4 regions of the Priestia sp. ST2 genome follow, and region 1 is predicted to be linked to each of the others. Evidence: riboswitches for the same ligand, from Rfam matches in the RefSeq annotation. Region 1 holds a riboswitch; each other region holds the start of a gene.
What was found. A riboswitch is a leader RNA that binds a small molecule or an ion and turns the genes downstream of it on or off. The one in region 1 is predicted to bind lysine.
Positions count from the first base shown of each region.

Region 2: another riboswitch for lysine. It lies ahead of AC0KUU_RS00880 (aspartate kinase); the one in region 1 lies ahead of AC0KUU_RS07625 (amino acid permease).
Region 3: another riboswitch for lysine. It lies ahead of lysA (diaminopimelate decarboxylase); the one in region 1 lies ahead of AC0KUU_RS07625 (amino acid permease).
Region 4: another riboswitch for lysine. It lies ahead of dapA (4-hydroxy-tetrahydrodipicolinate synthase); the one in region 1 lies ahead of AC0KUU_RS07625 (amino acid permease).

Region 1 is NZ_JBVVNT010000002.1:235,501-238,667, forward strand. Features, by position in the region: gene AC0KUU_RS07620 (hypothetical protein) at 1-274, shown strand, start outside; gene AC0KUU_RS07625 (amino acid permease) at 311-1,750, opposite strand; lysine riboswitch at 1,853-2,037, opposite strand; TPP riboswitch at 2,212-2,312, shown strand; gene thiT (energy-coupled thiamine transporter ThiT) at 2,345-2,953, shown strand; gene AC0KUU_RS07635 (ethanolamine ammonia-lyase reactivating factor EutA) at 3,110-3,167, shown strand, end outside.
Region 2 is NZ_JBVVNT010000001.1:177,121-180,287, forward strand. Features, by position in the region: gene uvrC (excinuclease ABC subunit UvrC) at 1-1,055, shown strand, start outside; lysine riboswitch at 1,121-1,298, shown strand; gene AC0KUU_RS00880 (aspartate kinase) at 1,440-2,672, shown strand; gene AC0KUU_RS00885 (YslB family protein) at 2,724-3,167, opposite strand, start outside.
Region 3 is NZ_JBVVNT010000002.1:422,119-425,285, reverse strand. Features, by position in the region: gene AC0KUU_RS08575 (dicarboxylate/amino acid:cation symporter) at 1-523, opposite strand, end outside; gene lysA (diaminopimelate decarboxylase) at 576-1,904, opposite strand; lysine riboswitch at 2,050-2,232, opposite strand; gene AC0KUU_RS08565 (CBO0543 family protein) at 2,299-2,811, opposite strand; gene AC0KUU_RS08560 (NAD(P)/FAD-dependent oxidoreductase) at 3,147-3,167, shown strand, end outside.
Region 4 is NZ_JBVVNT010000002.1:991,908-995,074, reverse strand. Features, by position in the region: gene AC0KUU_RS11480 (H-type small acid-soluble spore protein) at 93-272, opposite strand; gene AC0KUU_RS11475 (hypothetical protein) at 678-965, shown strand; gene AC0KUU_RS11470 (hypothetical protein) at 1,027-1,284, shown strand; lysine riboswitch at 1,543-1,721, shown strand; gene dapA (4-hydroxy-tetrahydrodipicolinate synthase) at 1,849-2,736, shown strand; gene AC0KUU_RS11460 (DMT family transporter) at 2,999-3,167, opposite strand, start outside.

The DNA of each region.
Region 1 (3,167 bases):
TTCTGAACTATCTACTATAGCAGCAGATCCGCTTTTTCATCTGTTAGAATGTACCCATTCGGGCCTTCAAACTAAACAAGAAATCATAGACTACATCCAAAGCATTCCTACTCATCAACTTCCATCTTTTGTAACCCATTTAAGCAGGTTAGTTCAGCGTATTTATTATATAGAAGCTGCTGATTACTGTAATCGTCCCCTCAAAGGTTATATGCTTGTTATGAAAAATCAGCCCGCCTATATATCTCTTCATTTTGCTGATCAGATCACATAAAAAAAGCTCTCTATTCTTTTGAATAGAGAGCTTTTTTTATTCGTATTTTTTCACTGTTACTTGGCATTCTTTTAACGGAATAAGTTTAGACTTTTTCGTCCATTTGTATCCTAACCAAACAATTAAGAATAAAGGAAGTCCGATATAAGAAACAAGTACACCGTACCAGTCAATCGAATCACCCATAAACGCCGAATAGTTTTGACCTAAAATGACAACAGCACATAAAATAAAGGCAAAGATAGGACCAAACGGGAAAAGTTTTGCATGATATGGAAGTTCACTCAAATCATGACCTTGGGCAACAAATGCTCTTCTAAAACGATAGTGGCTGATGGCAATTCCTAACCAAGCAATAAAACCAGACATACCAGAAGCGTTAAGTAACCACGTGTATACCGCACCGTCTCCAAAAAATGAAGCACCAAATGCAAGTGTACCGACAAGTGCCGTTGCGATTAAAGCATTCACTGGAACGCCTCGTTTATTCACTTTTGCTAAGAACCTTGGTGCTTTTCCATCTTTCGCTAAGTTCCACAGCATACGCGTAGAAGCATACATACCTGAGTTACCAGCAGATAAAACGGCTGTTAAAATAACGGCATTGATAGCTGATGCTGCAAACGCCAGACCTGCTCGTTCGAATATTAAAGTAAATGGACTTACTCGCACATCATCACTTGCTAATGAATCGGCTGTGTATGGAATAAGCATCCCGATAACAAAAATAGCTAAAATATAAAATAACAAGATGCGCCAGAAGACTTGTTTAACTGCGCGAGGAACCGTTTTTTCCGGATCTTCACTTTCTCCAGCTGCGACTCCAAGCAACTCTGTTCCTTGAAATGAAAAACCAGCAGCCATAAAAATACCTAAGACAGTAAAGAATCCACCGTGAATGGGTCCATCACCAAGCGTGAAGTTTTTAAACCCTGGTGCTTCATTGTTAAAGATACCAAAAATCATCATAATGCCAATAACTAAAAAGATGATAACCGTTACTACTTTAATTAACGAAAACCAAAATTCAGATTCACCAAATCCTCTTACAGAAAGGTAGTTAAGCCCAAACATAATTAATAAAAACAGGGCACTCCATAAAATAGAAGAAGAGTTTGGGAACCAAAATTTCATAATAAGGGCTCCAGCAGATAATTCAGCTGCAATCGTAATAGCCCAGTTATACCAATAGTTCCAGCCGAGAGCGAAACCAAAGGATGGATCTACAAACCGAGACGCATACGTACTAAATGAACCGGCTTCAGGCATATAAGCTGCGAGCTCCGCTAGGCTGGTCATCAAAAAGTAAACCATGACACCAATGATAGCGTAAGCTAAAAGCGCTCCCCCAGGTCCTGCTGTGTGAATTGCTCCACCACTTGCTAGGAATAAGCCGGTTCCGATGGCTCCTCCTAATGAAATCATCGTTAAGTGGCGAGATTTCAACCCACGTTTTAATTCTTGCTGCTCTTGCATAGATAAATACTCCTTTCGAATGTACGGAAAGAGACGGGATAACATAAAAAAAGCCCGCAGTATATGTGCGCGCTTTTAAATCTGAAAACCGCGTCAACCTTCCGTGAAGATAGCTCTTCACATCACTCGCATGATGTGACAGTTCTGTTCCTGTTCGGAGACAGCCCCAGCTTAAATCAACCGAGAAGTGATCTAAACTTCGGCAATTTTTCCTTTCAAGCAACATCCTCAATGTTCTCTGCATTTCCGTTGCTTTACTATTAAAAACTGCGACCTCTACCTCATCGATTAGGATGAGGGTTTTTTATATTCATTTGACATAAAAGAAGTATACCAAATACTAAAACGATTGTCATTATAAAAAATAGATTCAGAAAATAGAAACATCTTTGAAATCTCTCGAATCTATTTTGCTACATATGGTATAATGAATGTTGTCATAATACTACATAAATATCCGAACGTACCACAGGGGGAGCCGCCGTGCTGAGAGTGAACAAATTGTTCAGACCCTTCGAACCTGTTAGTTAACGCTAGCGTAGGAATGTGGGAATAGTAGCATATATTTGCTTACTCCTGTGTAAACCGTTTGATATGAATGATTCAAAAACAGGAGTGAGAAACGTGAATAAAGCATTACCTTTACAGGCTAAAATTGAAATAGCTATTTTTGCAGCATTAGCACTTCTACTTGATCTTTTGCCTTCCATTAAGATTGCAACGGCTGTGAGTATTTCGTTCTCCATGGTGCCCATTTTTATTATGTGCTTTCGCTGGGGAGTAAAAGGCGGGGCTCTATCTGGTCTATTATGGGGGCTGTTGCAGTTGGCAACAGGAACGGCTTATATTTTAACAGCGCTACAAACGTTTATTGAATATATTGTGGCTTTTGCTTTTATAGGTTTTGGAGGTATTTTTTCGCAATCTATTAAAACAAATTTAGCTAACAATAACAGATCAAAAGCTTTTGTTTTGATTGTTTTATCCCTTGTTATCGGCAGCTTCGCACGGTATTTCTGGCACTTTATTGCGGGCATTATTTTTTGGGGATCATATGCGCCAAAGGGTATGTCCGCTCTATGGTATTCTTTTTCAATGAACGGTATTTCAATGGTAGGGTCACTAATAGCCTGCTTAATCATTCTTTCACTATTAATTCCATCCGCATCAAGAATGATTGTAACTAAATCACACTCATCATAAGCAAAAAGACTAAATCTACCAAGATTTAGTCTTTTTTGTCATTTGTCACCTTTGTTTACACAAAAGTGTGTCAGGTTTGATAACATAGTTAGTGAAATATTCAAAAAACTGTTTTATGATAATCACCATATTCAAACGAGATAAGGGATTGATAGCATGCTACAGAAATGGATAACGAGCATAGGTTTAGATATCGGAACAAGCACAACAAAAC
Region 2 (3,167 bases), on a different contig from region 1:
CGTTTAATGATTTTGTCAATCGAGATGTGTTTGGCTATTCTTATGATAAAGGCTGGATGTGTGTTCAAGTTTTCTTTATTCGCCAAGGGAAGTTAATTGAGCGAGAAGTTTCTATGTTTCCTTTTTATAAAGAGCCAGAAGAAGATTTCTTAACTTTTATCGGTCAGTTTTATGCCAAAAATATTAAGCCAAAAGAAGTAATGGTTCCAGCAACGATTGATGCAGAGTTGGCTGAGAAATTAGTAGAAGTAGAGGTTCAGCATCCAAAGCGAGGCAAAAAGAAAGAATTAGTAGAACTTGCGTGTAAAAATGCAAAAATTGCGCTCGGTGAAAAATTCTATTTAATTGAACGAGATGAAGAGCGCACGGTTGGCGCAGTTGAACGGTTAGGAGAAGAGCTTGGAATTGCCGCTCCTTATCGGATTGAAGCATTTGATAATTCAAATATTCAAGGGACAGATCCCGTTTCTGCGATGATTGTTTTTGTTGATGGGAAACCGGAAAAGAAAGAATATCGCAAATATAAAATTAAGACCGTAAAGGGACCAGATGATTACAGTTCCATGAGAGAAGTCGTTCGCAGACGGTATTCCAGAGCGTTAAAAGAGGGTCTTCCGCTTCCAGATTTAATTGTTGTAGATGGAGGCAAAGGGCATTTAGCTGCAGTACAGGACGTTCTCGAAAATGAATTGGGACTTTTAGTGCCTACAGCAGGTCTTGTCAAAGATGATAAGCACAGAACCTCCAACCTGATGATTGGTGAGCCTCCTCAAATCATACCGCTCGAACGCAATAGTCAAGAATTTTATTTGCTTCAGCGAATTCAAGATGAAGTTCACCGTTTTGCGATTACCTTCCACCGTCAAGTGCGCTCTAAGTCCGCTTTTCAGTCTGTTCTGGACGATATTCCGGGAGTGGGCGAAAAACGTAAAAAAGCTTTGTTAAAGTATTTTGGTTCGGTGAAAAAATTGAAAGAAGCAACGGTTGATGATATTCGAAATTCAGGTGTTCCTCAAAACATCGCTGAAAAAATTTATGAAACATTGCAAAAATAGTCTTGAAATAATAGAAAATATTTGATAAGCTATTAACTAATTTCATACGACACTTCATCAAATGAAGTGAAGATAGAGGTGCAAATTTAATCAGTACGTATCAGGAAGGGTATGAGCTCTTATGAATGATGCGGAAAGGGAAATTTGCCGAAGTGAACATTACCTCATAGTAATGATTGCTGGTTCTGCGTTGAATAAACGTAGGATTGTCAAGATGTAGATTCTTGGAGAGCTATCTCACGGCAGTGGACGGTTATGTTTTATAATTTTCGTTCGTTAAGCAATGAGAGCTCATCTCATTGCTTTTTTTATTGTCTGAGTAAAAAAATTTAGCTTCTCATCATCCTGCATATGCAAATTTATTGAAAAGGAATGAACAAAATTATGGCATTAATCGTTCAAAAATTTGGTGGAACATCTGTTGGTTCTGTTGAACGTATCCAACATGTAGCAAACCGTGTTATTCAAGAAGCAGAGCGCGGTAACCAAGTAGTTGTTGTTGTATCGGCAATGGGCAAAACTACAGATGCACTGGTGAAATTAGCAAGTGATATTACGGACAGTCCAAGCAAACGCGAAATGGATATGCTTCTTACAACTGGAGAACAAGTAACGATTTCCCTGTTAACAATGGCCCTTCAATATAAAGGGTATGAAGCAACTTCGCTAACAGGTTGGCAAGCTGGTATCCAGACGGAAGCAGTTCACAGCAATGCACGAATCCAGCACATTGACACGACTCGTATTCAAAGCCAATTAGATAGAGGCCGAATCGTAGTAGTAGCTGGATTCCAAGGCTGTTCAGGAGATGGTAGCATTACAACATTAGGTCGAGGCGGCTCTGACACGACGGCAGTAGCTCTTGCCGCAGCATTAAAAGCTGCAAAATGTGATATTTATACAGATGTAACAGGAGTGTTTACGACAGATCCGCGCTATGTAGAAGATGCTCGTAAGCTTCACTCTATTTCATATGACGAAATGTTAGAATTAGCTAATTTGGGAGCAGGGGTGCTGCATCCGCGCGCTGTTGAGTTTGCAAAAAATTATCAGGTACCGCTAGAAGTGCGTTCAAGCTTAGAAAACGAGAATGGAACGATTGTTGAGGAGGAAGTTTCAATGGAACAAAACTTAGTCGTAAGAGGAATTGCGTTTGAAGATAATATTTCACGAGTGACAATTGAAGGGTTAAACAACGAGTTGCAAACTCTTTCTACTATTTTTACAGCATTAGCAAAAGAACAGTTAAATGTGGACATTATTATTCAAAACGTAACGGCTAATAATCGTCTCTCTATCTCATTTTCTATTAAAACCGTAGACGTAGACGCCGCTCTTGCCGTCTTAAAAGAGTATAAATCTACTTTGGGATATACGCGTATTGAACATGAAAGCGGTTTGGCTAAAGTATCAATTGTCGGCTCTGGCATGATTTCTAATCCAGGCGTTGCAGCCGAAATGTTTGAAGTGCTGGCAGGAGAGAAAATTGAAGTGAAGATGGTCAGCACGTCTGAAATTAAAGTATCTACAGTTGTACCGCATGCTGATATGGTAAAAGCTGTTGAGACGCTTCACGTAGCATTTGAATTAGAAGAGCAGCAAGCAGTGCAAGTATAAAGAAGAGAAAAAAGACGTGGTATCTCCACGTCTTTTATATATACGTATTTCCTACTTTTTATAACGCTCCGCGCGTGTTTCGGTAGGTAAGATATCTTTTCGGTCCCACTGCACGGAAATCAGCACTTTTCCGTTCTTTTCTTTATGTGTTAAGTAGGCTTCTGTTAGGCAGTTGTTTTGACGCTGAATCTGTTCAGCCACAAATCCTGACTCAAGATGAAACGAACAAGTTTCCTGCTGAAATCTTTTGCTGACCACATCACCTGATAACTCAAGCTCGAGTGAATATTTATCTTTTTTTGCAAGCGTCAGTGTTCCCCAGGAAGCTGCTTTAAAAAAAGCGACGATTTCATCCATTGTATTTAATGGGTATTTCCGAGCAAGGTGTTTTCCTGCCCAGTATGAAATGGTATTTGTTTCGTCTCCAAGAAGCTCTGGAATTAACACGTCACGCAAAAGGCTGTATCCGAAATATGAAACGTGATCAAGAGTTCT
Region 3 (3,167 bases), 190 kb from region 1:
CCATAGGCTGTCCTTTTTCGCCAGCCATCGTTGTAGCAATACCGAAAATAACGGCAAAGACAATTAATTGTAAAATGTGCTCTTTCGAAAATAACTGAACAAAATCAGGTACAGTAAATGTACTAACAAGCTGAGTTAAAAGCGTCATTTTTTCAGCTGTATTTTCACTGTCACCCATCAATTCTTTAATGGCAGAAGTATCTACATTATGTAGCGGATTGTAAAGTGATGCGCCTAAAAAGCCTAAAACGGCTGAAACAGCAGCAGTGGCGATAAACACAACGGCGATACCTAGCATAATTTTACCAAGACGCTTCATTTCATTCATGTTTGCGATCGCCGAAGCCACACTAAAAAAGACAAGGGGAACGATAATCATGAACATTAAATTAAGAAACAAATCACCAAAGGGCTTTACGACTGCCACATCCGGCCCGATAGCATATCCTGCTATCCCGCCAATTAAAATAGCGAGAAGCAGAATAAGCGATGATCTGTACGTTTTAAATACACTTAAAACCATAGTTAGATTTCCTCCAAACAACAATAGCTTCTTTACTACGCAAGAACAGCTATTATTTGCTCATTGCATACGTAGTAACGACTGGCTTTACATCTTTACGCACCAAATCTTCGTATGTTTCTCGCTCTACAGCAAGACGAGCTTCTCCATTTTTTACAAATACAACAGCAGGGCGCGGAATACGGTTGTAATTGCTAGCCATTGAATAGTTGTAGGCACCTGTAGAGGACACTGCTAATAAATCTCCTTGATTAACGCGCGGTAAATCAATATCCCAAATAAGCATATCTCCTGATTCACAGCATTTACCCGCAATTGATACTGTTTCATCTTTTTTATCCGTCACTCTATTAGCCAAGACAGCTTCATGTTTTGCATCGTAAAGAGCAGGACGGATATTATCGGTCATACCGCCGTCAATTCCTACGTATTTTCGTACACCTGGAATCTCCTTCGTTGATCCAATTGTATAAAGCGTTGTACCTGCTTCTCCTACGATGCTTCTTCCAGGCTCAATCCAGACTTCTGGAAGGGTATAATTCTGTTCAGTTAACGTGCGGCTTAGCTTTTCTGTCAGTGCATCTACATAATACTCAACTGGAAGAGGAGAGTCGCTTTCGGTATAACGAATACCAAAACCACCACCTACGTTTAAAACTTTTACTTCAAATTCCATTTTATCACGAATGCTGAATAAGAAATCAGTTAAAATATCAATGGCGCGAGAAAAACCATCTACTTCAAAAATTTGCGAACCAATATGACAATGAATGCCTAAAAGATCGTAGTAAGGCTTTTCTAACGCAGAACTTACCGCTTTCATGGCTTGGTCATTGGAAAGACCAAATCCAAACTTGGAGTCTTCCTGTCCGGTCATAATATATTCATGTGTATGGGCTTCAATTCCTGGAGTAACACGCAGAAGAATAGATGCTTTCTGTTTGCGCTCAGCTGCTAAGGCATGCAAAACTTCAAGTTCGGTAAAGTTATCAACAACAAAACAGCCAATATTCGCATCAAGAGCCATTTCCATTTCTTCAATCGTTTTATTATTGCCGTGAAAATGAATGCGTTCAGCTGGATATCCAGCTTCAAACGCTGTAAATAATTCGCCTCCTGAGACCACATCTAGTGACATATCAAGCTTCGTTAAAAGGCTAGCCATTTCCATACAAAGAAATGCTTTCCCTGCATAGGCGATTTGATATGAAAATCCGCTTCTTCGAAAGGCTGAATGGAAGGCCTTGCATTTCGTTTCAATTAATTCTTGATCGTAGATGTATAGGGGAGTGCCGTATTGTTTTTTCAGTTCGACCGTATCGCACTGCCCAATTTCTAAATGATTGCTGCTGTTAATTTTACTCGTTCCATGTAAGTACATACTCCGTATCCCTCCATTTAAATCATTCAACTATAACTTTGAACTTTGATGGTCAGTAGAAAAACACAAAAAAGACCCGTGAAGTGATGTTCACGCGTCTTGGTTTCATAATAATAAAGTATTATTACATTCTAGGCATCAACATCTCTTCAATAGCTCTCCACAAACCAAATGGTTTGTGACAGCTCAGCATTTATTCAATACTGAACCAGTATATGAACACAATGGATGTTTATATACTTCGGCACGAAATCCCTTTTACTTATCTTCACAGACTCCATTAGTCTCCAATAAGTGACTCTTGATTTCATGCACCTCTATTCTCAGAGAGGAAAATTATATTTAAATGTAATTCCTATTATATTTCCTTTTCCTCCGTCTAGTCAATGAAAAGTTAAGGCATAGGAATATCAAAAAAAATAAATAAGAAAGCTATGAAGCTTCCAGATAGAATCCAAGCGACCAGTGCTGTCTTCTGATGAATGACTAAAAGTGAGAACGTGGCAATGTTGAAGAGAAAAGAACACAGCAGCGACCATCCATAATGATGAGTGATACTGTGATTAACATAAGCAATGAACTCAATCACAGTAAATAAAAGCGCCCACAAAAGAATCCACCACAGCCTGCCGCTTACATGCAGCGGCAGCCTTCCTAAAAAAACCGGTATAACAAACGGATAAATAATTAAAGTTATTCCAAGGGAAACCATTAGGTGATCGGGTAGAAAAAGGTGATCAATACCTACAGGGTGAAATACCCATACGCGGTGATGAAACAGCAGCACTTCATAAAGCAAATTCCCTGTGACCCAAAACAGCAAAGTAGGATAGTATTCTTGATACCTTCGCCACTTGCCAAATAGTAAACCAAGAATGATGAAAAATAATACAAATGAAGATTGCATACGCTCTCCTTAAAATAATGGTTATTTCTTTTTATTTACATATTATAGTGGTTTTATTCTTTCATTTTTTTATTCAGAAACTATAATAAAAAAGCGGTAAGCGCAGTGTTAAATATGGGTGATCACTATTTGTGGTTTGCTTCAGCTCACCATAATTCCCGTAAAAGAACTTATTGCGCTTTTGTTTACAATGAAAGGAGCTATATGTCAAAGTCAGCAAGATTCAAAAATAAGCTCAAGATAGCTTCGCCTAGTATGTGACTTCTTTTTTTGCTATGCTAAAGTTGCGTACATATAGCATGAGAATATTAGAAGAAAGAAAAGGGTGTTTTGGTATGAAAACATACATCGTAGTT
Region 4 (3,167 bases), 760 kb from region 1:
AAAGCTTAGAGAAATATGGTATTAGTTATTCGGTTCTATTTGGAGATGGAAGAAAAGAATATGAAAATTCCATATCCTTCCTTTGTGACTTTTTATTTTTCTTCTAAATCAAGGACTGGAACCATACGGTCTTCATCATGTGTTCCTCTCGCATGAACGGTAGCCATACTTGATGTTTCATCTACACTTTTAATCCAAATAGGAACTCCGTGGTAATGAACATCAATTTCCTTGGGTGAAGAAAGAATTTGCTTAGCTCGATCTATTTCCATATTATCACCTCATTTTTTAGTATGTCCCTGCAATGCATCAATTAAAAGATAAAGCTATATTTCCTCAACAATAATTTGACTACACGCTACAACTCATTCCCTCAAAAATTAATCTATCCTTTAACCTTACAAAAATCGAACATCAATGGGTTTGCTTAACCTCATTTTATTCTTTAATTCGAATACGTATAAATACGAAAAATGAGCACATACTGTACCTAATCAGATTCCTCCTTTTGCTGACAAATCATTTCTCCTTTAATATGTTAAGTTTACAAAAAACATCTGTCTTCACAGGTGTTTTTTATTTTGAGAAAATATATTAATTTGTATACAAACTAAGTTTTATTTTACTTCTAGTAGGGGAATAAAATAGTAAATTAAATTGGAGAGGATGAGGGGTTTATGATAGAGATGGAGGTAAAGAACCTTCAAAGGTCAGAAGCTAAATTTAGAAAGGCTGAATCAGAATACTTAAATAAGGCAATCGAAGAGTATTTCGTTCGTCGTACATACCATAATGCACCAGTAGTTGATGCACTTCGATATGTACTAACGATTGATAATAAAAGGGAACATTTAGAAAGTGCCGTTGAACTTTTTGGAGATAATATCAAAGAAGTAAATAACCAAGATATTATAAACTATTTAAATCAATGTAGATGTTATAAGGAAATAAGAGATATAGTCTAAATTTGATGCTATCTTATGAAAAAATTTATTGTTCATAAATAACCAAAAGGGGATTGGAGATATGAACTATAAACAAAGGGATTATTATATTAGCGCAAAAGAAAATGAATATTATAAAGTACTAAATGTAGTCGATTATATGTTAGAGGAAGCAAAAAGCAACAATAAATATCCTATATGGGGTGAAAAGCTAAGAACTGAGTTAAAAGAAAGTGCTGGCAACAATCTTACTCCATGGCATTTTAATACAATAATATCCGTACTTTTAGATTACGTACCTGATGAAGTAAAGAATAAACCTAATGCTAAGTCACTCTAAGCGGGTGGCTTTTTATGATGTGCATAATATGTAAGTTAAAACATGTGGTGAATAGCAAAAAGAAAGGTGAAATAGTAATATGAGTGATACTGAGATTGTGGGTTTGAGTCAATAATCCGGAGTCATTCTCTCAAAAATAAGTGTAAGGACTTAATTACAAGGTTTCCATAAAATTATACTTAAATGATTCTTGCGTGAAAGGAAATTTACTGTTATATTAAATTCAATTAAATATTTTCTTATTTCAATATTTTTTGAAGTGAGGATAGAGGCGCAAAGATCATAAGTATACAATTTGAGGAGAATGAGATCCAATGACAATTGTGGAAAGGGGTATTTGCCGAAGCCGAAAGAATCTCATGTTCTTGAAGCTGGTTCTGCTGTTGAATAAATACAGAACTGTCATATGGGAAACTGTATGGAGGGCTATCTTACGCACGGAAACTATTTTTGATAAATATTGTTTCTACTGCAGCAACGAATCCCTCGTTGCTGCTTTTTTGCGTTTCTTATGAATGGCCCTAACCCCTCTAATTTTTAAAAATTTATAAAGGGTGTGTAGTTATGAATTTTGGCCAAGTATTAACAGCAATGGTTACCCCGTTTGATCAGAATGGCGAAATTGATTTTAACGCGACGAAAATGTTAGTTGAGCATTTAATTACAAATGGCACAGATAGCTTAGTTGTAGCTGGTACAACTGGAGAGTCTCCAACATTAACCACAGAAGAAAAAATTAAATTATTCCAATGTGTGGTAGAAGCTGCTGCGGGAAGAGTCCACGTCATCGCTGGAACTGGCTCAAACAACACGCAAGCTTCGATTAGCTTAACGAAACTTGCAGAGGAAACAGGAGTCGATGGTATTATGCTCGTTGCTCCATACTATAATAAGCCGTCTCAAGAAGGCTTGTACCAGCACTTTAAAACGATTGCCCAGTCAACCTCTTTACCAGTTATGCTTTACAATATCCCAGGGCGAAGCGTAGTTAACATTTCTGTTGAAACAATTGTTCGTCTATCAGAGATTCCTAATATTGTATCAATTAAGGAAGCAAGTGGCAACTTGGATGCCATGGCAGAGATTATTAGCAAAACACCTAGCGACTTTACACTATACAGCGGCGATGATGGGTTAACAATACCAGTATTAGCAATTGGCGGGGCAGGAGTTATTTCAGTTGCTTCCCATATCATTGGCAATGATATGCAAGAAATGATTAATGCCTTCAAAAATGGCGATGTCCAAAAAGCTGCTGCTACACATCGCAATCTGCTTCCAATTATGAGAGCATTATTTATTGCGCCAAGTCCTTCACCAGTAAAAGCTGCATTAAATCTAAATGGAATACAAGTTGGCGGTGTTCGTTTGCCAATGGTTCCTTTAAGCAATAAAGAGCAAAGTGCGCTAGAAGAAGTTCTGCAAACTAGCGGCATTAACGTTACCTGTTGAAATAAATAAAAACAGATTAGAAGAGAGAGCATAGCTAAAACGACCGATTCAATCGATGCATTAAGGCAAGATTGGTGCACAAAGCTCAAGATGGATGAATCATCATTTAGCTAACTCCTAAAAACAGAAAAACTCCCTTAACGCATTGGGGGAGTTTTTCTGTTTTTTCTATGTATGTATACTATATACATCTTCAGTTGCCATACAGAGGGAGACCTATTTCACTATATGTTCGTTCTTCTGTCGGTATTGGTGCAAAAACTTATATCTTAGTCAACACGATTCCGCATAAAGTAAGAATAATTCCTATTAATTGATATTTTTTAAGTCTTTCTTTAAAGATAATTAAGCTCCCAATTAAAACAACAATACAATTTAAACTAATGATTGGATAAACCACGCTGGATGGACCTTCCTTTAGGGCGAATAAA